DNA from 2 places in the Isoptericola haloaureus genome. Region 2 is predicted to be linked to the other one. Evidence: riboswitches for the same ligand, from Rfam matches in the RefSeq annotation. Region 2 holds a riboswitch; the other holds the start of a gene.

Region 1 (3,203 bases), on a different contig from region 2:
CTCACCCTCGGCGAGCTGGGCCGGATCGTCGAGCTGCAGGTCACAGCGCTGGCGGACCGTCTCGCCGACCGTCGGATCACGCTCGACGTCACGCCGCCGGCCCGCGAGTGGTTGGCGCTGGAGGGCTACGACCCGGCGTACGGGGCGCGGCCGCTGCGCCGGCTGGTGCAGCGCGAGATCGGTGACCGGCTGGCGCGCCGGCTGCTGGCCGGCGAGGTGTCCGACGGTGACACCGTCGTCGTCGACCGGGTGGAGGGCGACGAAGGTCTGACCCTGCGCTGAGGCCCGTCGCCGACACCCCGCAGACACGAGATCGACCCACCCGGCCGAGACCGACGTACTGAACGTCGATCTCGGCCGGGTGGGTCGATCTCGTGGGGTGGTCCTGCGCCGGTGCGCTGCCGGTCAGGTGCGGGTCAGATGCGGATGAACTGGGGGTTGGACTGCCAGATCGTGCGCTTCACGACGCCGACGCCCGGACGCGCCGCCTCGATGATCCGGCCGTTGCCGGCGTAGATCCCGATGTGCCCCGGCGAGTAGACGAGGTCACCCTTCTTGGCGTTGCTGCGCGAGACGCGCTTGCCCATGGAGGCCTGCGCCGACGACGAGCGCGGCAGGGTCTTGCCGGTCGCCTTCTTGTAGACGTACGAGGTGAAGCCGGAGCAGTCGAACCCGGTGGCCGGCGAGGTGCCGCCGTAGGAGTAGCGGTGGCCGACGTAGCTGTTCGCCACGCGGACGACCTTGTCGCCGCGGGTCACCTTCGGGGCCACCCGGACGTTGCGGTGCCTCGTGGTCTTCTTCAGGCCCTCGCCGCGGACGGGCACCGCCACGACACGGATCCGGTTGCCGCCGACGTCGTACTTGCCCAGCCCAGGACGGAAACGCACGACGCCGTTGCTGTTGGTCTTCTTCACCGCGACCTTGTCGCCTGCGACGATCAGGCGGACCCATCCCGTGACGGGCTCGCCCCACTTGCGGACCTTGGCCGTGTACTTCGGACGGGTGTGCGACTTGCCCTTCGTGGCCTGCTTGCGGCTCATCGATACGTAGAGGTTCGTGCGCGCCTTCGGCTTGATGCGCACCGTGCGGTTCTTGGTCACCTGGTCGAGGCCGGTGGCCGCGGCCGGGGCGACGACGGCGCGGACGCCGTTGCGGCCGACGTCGTACTTGCCGAGGCCCGGACGGAAGTGGATGGTGCCGTCGGCGTCGAGCTGCTTGACGGCGACCTTCGTGCCCTTGACGTAGAGCCGGACACGGCCGGCGAACGCCTCGCCGTCGGCCGTCGTGGCGCTCACGGTGTACTTCGGACGGGTGTGCCCCTGGCCCTTGCGGCCGGTGTGGCGGGACTTCGACATCGAGACGTCCGGCGTCGTGCTCACCACGACGGGCTCCTCGGTGGGAGTGGGCTCGGGCGTGGCCGTCTCGGTGGCGGTGGGCTCGGGCGTGGCCGTCTCGGTGGCGGTCGACTCGTCGGACGTGGTCGTCGCCTCGTCGGCGACGGCGGACTGGGCGCCGGCCACGAGCGTGCCGCCGGCGAGGGCGGCCGTGAGGGTCATGGCGACGGCAGCGTGCCGTGTCCGCGGCGGGCGCACCGCGCCCCGCGGGCGCGCAGCATCCAGGGAGGTGGTGGACATGGGGTACTCCTCCAGCCGGCGAGATGAGCTGTCGGGTTAGGCCGAGAAGTGGTGGCCTGCCGCCGAAGGACGGCTTCACCCCGAGGGTGGCGACGTGCGTCACCCGCAATACCTGGGTCTCCCGCTGCTGCCGTCGGTGCTCCGTTGGGCCGGCCCGCCGGCAGCACTGGGCTGCGGGCCGGTCGCCGCCCGGTCTCCGGACGACGTAGGGACCGTAACCACGCGATCACGGTAGGTCACAATCCGATAACGACCATGTCGGGAGATGGTCGTGGAGGAGACGTGAAGGGATCCGGCGGCGGGAACGTGCCCGTCATGACCGACGAGTCCGGACAGAACCGGACGGAACGCCTCGGCCTCGACGTGCCGGATCGGACGATCGCCGCATCCAGGGTGCCGGGTCGGTGAAGATCGGGCGCGGGTCCGATGACGTCCGTCGACATCCCGGGGCCGCCCGGTCAGTCCAGCAGCGACCCGGTGCGCTCCTCGTCCAGCACGGCGACGCACAGCCCGGTCCGGTCACCGGCCGCCCACGAGTCCTCCGTCGGGGTCCACACCACGAAGGCGACCGACGGCGCCGCCTCGGCGCGGGCCTGCGGTCCGAGCAGGTCGGCGGTGCAGCCGCGCGCCGTGCGGGCGGCCACCACGTCCTCGCCCGGCCAGATCGCGTCGCTCGCGGCGTCGGTGCGCCCCACCACCTCGGCGACGTGCGGGTCCGCGCAGGGCACGACCTCCACCGCGCCGACGCCGCCCTCCGTCGACGCGCCCGACAGGCACGAGCCCAGGACGAGCTGGACGGCGTTGACCGTCGTGGGAGCGGTGACGTCCGCGGCGACCGGCTCCCACGCCTGCTCGCGCGCGCTGGAGGTCAGGGCGGAGATCCCGGTCGCACCGGCCACCACGAGCACGATCAGCCCGACCACCGACAGCACCCAGATCCGCGCGGTGCGCCGCGCCGCGGCACGCTCGGCCGGCGTCGGCCCGCCCGGGGCTCCCCAGCGTGTGCCGTCGCCCGACCGGGCCGGTGGGGCGGCGGCGGTCGCGCCCGGCGCGGCGGCGGTCGCGCCCGGCGTCCCGGCGACCGGCGGCGTCCCGTCCGGCCCGGCCGCGGGCGTCGCCGGACCGGGCGAGGCGAAGGAGAGGTCGTCCTCGGGTCGCTCGGTCATGGAGGACAACCTACCGAGCCGTGCGGGCCCCGGGTCAGACGCCCACACGCCGCTCGACGCCGGGCAGGTCGTCGTCGTACAGGACGTCGGAGAGCCGCCGCCGGTCGAGCCGGCGCACCCAACCGGCGCGGGCGCCGTCGGGCCGCGCCTCCTGCACGACCCAGCGACGGACGCCGATCGCGGTGAGGCGGGCACCGATCGCGAGGACCTCGTCGCGGGTGTGCACCGTCGGGTCGACGGTGGTGCGCACCTCGTGGTCGACCCCGGACTCGACCAGCAGCCGAACCGACTCCCAGGCGGCCCGGCCGGACGGGGCCGCGCCGGTGACCTCCTCGTAGCGGTCCGGGAGCGCCTTGACGTCCAGCCCGACCCAGTCGACGAGCGGCAGCACGTGCGCCAGACG
Region 2 (3,203 bases):
CGAACGCCTTCTGCGGCCCGAAGTAGTAGACGTCGGTCTCGTGCAGGTCGACCGGCAGGGCGCCGGCGCCCGAGGTGGCGTCGGTGAGGACGAGCGCGTCGCCCGCCGGGCGCCGCACCGGCGCCATCGCGCCCGTCGACGTCTCGTTGTGCGGGGTGGCGTAGACGTCCACGGCGTCCGACGGCGTGAGGTACGCGACGCCGCCCGGCGCGGCCTCGACGACCTCGGGGGCGGCGAGGAACGGTGCCCGCGCCGTGGCCGCGGCGAACTTGCCGCCGAACTCGCCGAACACCGCGTGCTGGGCCCGGTGCCGCACCAGCGAGGCCGTCGCGACCTCCCAGAAGGCGGTCGACCCGCCGTTGCCGAGGGCGACCTCGTAGCCGTCGGGCAGGGCGAAGAGCTCGGTCAGGCCCGTGCGCACCCGGCGCACGAGGTCCTTGACCGGGGCCTGGCGGTGCGAGGTGCCCAGCACCGGCCGCGCGGGGTCGCCGGCCGCGACGAGGGCGTCGACCTGGCCGGTGCGGACCTTGGACGGGCCGGCGCCGAAGCGGCCGTCCGCAGGCAGCATCGACGCAGGGATCTGGAGGGTCATGCGAATAGACTAGGCCCGGGCCTCAAGACGGGAGTGGACGTGACGGACCTGATCGACACCACCGAGATGTATCTCAAGACGATCTACGAGCTGGGTGAGGAAGGCATCACGCCGCTGCGCGCCCGGATCGCGGAGCGTCTGGGCCACTCGGGACCGACCGTCTCCCAGACGGTCGCGCGGATGGAGCGGGACGGTCTCGTCGTCGTCACGGGCGACCGCCACCTCGAGCTCACCGCGGACGGTCAGGAGAAGGCGGTGCGGGTCATGCGCAAGCACCGGCTCGCCGAGCGCCTGCTGACCGACGTGATCAAGCTCGACTGGCCGCAGGTGCACAACGAGGCCTGCCGTTGGGAGCACGTCATGAGCGACCTGGTCGAGCGTCGTCTCGTGACCCTGCTCGACCACCCGCACCACGACCCGTACGGGAACCCGATCCCCGGCCTGTCCGAGCTCGGGGAGCAGTACGAGGAGATGCCGTTCCTCGAGGGCGTGCAGTCCCTGCCGCTCTTCCTGCAGGGGGCCTCCGACGACGGCGCCGCGGTCGTGCTGCAGCGCATCGCCGAGCCGGTGCAGGTCGACGACGAGTTCCTCGAGCGACTCTCCGACGCGGGCCTGCTGCCCGGGGTGAGCATCGAGGTCGAGCGGGCGGGGGACGACTACGTCGTGCGCACCGCCGACGGCGACGGTGCGCTCGAGCTGCCCGAGGACCTGGCCAAGCACCTGTTCGTCGCGGCGCGCTGACCGCGATCCGTGATCGGAACGTGACATCCCTAGGGGGTTCCGGTACGGTCGGACACGCTCACGCAAGTGTCTTGCGCGAGTGCCGGGACGGACGCCGAACCCTGTCACCGTCCCGGTTCCCACGGATGACCGCACGGCAGGGGCGGGGGACCCACTTCCGGGCACCGGAGACGGTGTCCTCGGGGTGAAGTCCCACGGTCCTCGGATCGTGGGGCCGGGTGATTTCTCCCACCCGAACCCGACAGCTGACCTCGTAGGCGAACGGAGAGGTTGAACGTGACTGCTCGCAGCATGCGCGGTAAGCACCGCGCCGCCCGCCGCCCGATGATGGCGGCCCCCTCCGCGGCCGCCGGCCGTCGGGCTGCTGTGGTGGCGACCGCCGGTGGCCTGCTCGTGTCGACGATCGGCGGGGCGACCGCCGCGCACGCGGCACCGGTGGACTCGGACGCGGCCAAGAAGCTGAGCACCGTGGACCTGGGTGCGCTGACCGACCAGGCCAAGCAGGCGCTGGAGGCGGCGCCCGTGGTCACGGTCGACGCCGAGGCCAAGGTCACCGTCGAGCGCGTGACCCCGAAGATCGCCGAGAAGGCCGACATCAAGGCCGCGCCGGAGCCCGAGCCGGAGCCCGTGCGCGAGACCACGCCGTCCCGCTCCGGCGAGCGGGAGTCGGTCTCGACGTCCTCCTCGTCGTCCTCGACCTCCTCGTCGAGCACGACCGAGTCCTCGAGCTCCGCCTCCTCGGTCCCGGCCTCCGCCGTCGGCTCCTCGGTCATCTCGGTCGCCTCGCGCTACGTGGGCGTCCCGTACGTCTCCGGCGGCACGACGCCGTCCGGCTTCGACTGCTCCGGGTTCACCCAGTACGTCTTCGCGCAGGTCGGCATCTCGCTGCCGCGCTCGTCCTCGGACCAGCGCTACGCCGGCACCGTCGTCTCCCGAGCCGCCGCGCAGCCGGGCGACCTCATCTGGTCCCCGGGCCACATCGCGATCTACGCGGGCGGCAACACCCAGATCGACTCGCCGCGTCCGGGCAAGACCGTCCAGTTCCGCAACATCTGGCAGTCCAACCCGACCTTCATCCGGGTCGGCTGAGCCTGCCGGACTCCACGACAGAGGGCCCTGTCGCGCCGAGAGCGCGACAGGGCCCTCTGTCGTCCGTCCAGGGGTCTCGCGGAGACAGGGGCGCGGGCGCTCCCTGAAGCGCTCAGCGGGCCGTCCAGACGCCGAATCGGGGCCCGCGGAACACGCTCGGCCCGGGATCGTGATCGAAACGTGACATGGCGCCGCGTATCAGATACGGTTCAGGCGTTCGGTGGAGCATTCTGCCGGACCTCGACCGGACGCCGAGCCCTGCCGCCGGTCGTGAACCGAGACCCAGGCAGGGGCGGGGGACCCACTTCTGGGCACCGGAGACGGTGTCCTCGGGGTGAAGCCCCACGGTTCTCGGACCGTGGGGCCGGGTGATTTCTCCCACCCGAACCCGACAGCTGACTTCGTAGGCGGACAGGAGAGGGAAGACGTGAACGCACGCAACACCACGCGCGGCCGGCACCGGGCCGCACGCCGCCCCATCACCGCACCCTCGGCCGCAGCCGGCCGTCGCGCCGCCGTGATGGCCACGGCCGGTGGTCTGCTCGTGTCGACGATCGGCGGGGCGACCGCCGCGCACGCGGCACCGGTGGACTCGGACGCGGCCAAGAAGCTGAGCACCGTGGACCTGGGTGCGCTGACCGACCAGGCCAAGCAGGCCCTCGAGACCGCGCCTGTGGTCACCGTCGACGCCGGGGCCAAGGTCACCGTCGAGCGCGTGACCCCCAAGATCGCCAAGAAGGCCGACATCAAGGCCGCGCCGGAGCCCGAGCCGGAGCCCGTG

Evidence for each region. A riboswitch is a leader RNA that binds a small molecule or an ion and turns the genes downstream of it on or off. The one in region 2 is predicted to bind cyclic di-AMP.
Region 1: it holds a riboswitch for cyclic di-AMP, as region 2 does, so the genes downstream of both, V5O49_RS14205 (C40 family peptidase) here and V5O49_RS04295 (C40 family peptidase) in region 2, are expected to answer to the same signal.

Annotation. Positions count from the first base shown of each region.
Region 1 is NZ_JBAGLP010000118.1:878,866-882,068, reverse strand. It holds gene clpB (ATP-dependent chaperone ClpB) at 1-282, shown strand, start outside; gene V5O49_RS14205 (C40 family peptidase) at 417-1,634, opposite strand; cyclic di-AMP (ydaO/yuaA leader) riboswitch at 1,639-1,783, opposite strand; gene V5O49_RS14200 (septum formation family protein) at 2,093-2,800, opposite strand; gene V5O49_RS14195 (anaerobic ribonucleoside-triphosphate reductase activating protein) at 2,835-3,203, opposite strand, start outside.
Region 2 is NZ_JBAGLP010000110.1:84,197-87,399, forward strand. It holds gene serC (phosphoserine transaminase) at 1-592, opposite strand, end outside; gene V5O49_RS04290 (iron-dependent transcriptional repressor DtxR) at 632-1,333, shown strand; cyclic di-AMP (ydaO/yuaA leader) riboswitch at 1,451-1,607, shown strand; gene V5O49_RS04295 (C40 family peptidase) at 1,610-2,422, shown strand; cyclic di-AMP (ydaO/yuaA leader) riboswitch at 2,686-2,847, shown strand; gene V5O49_RS04300 (C40 family peptidase) at 2,850-3,203, shown strand, end outside.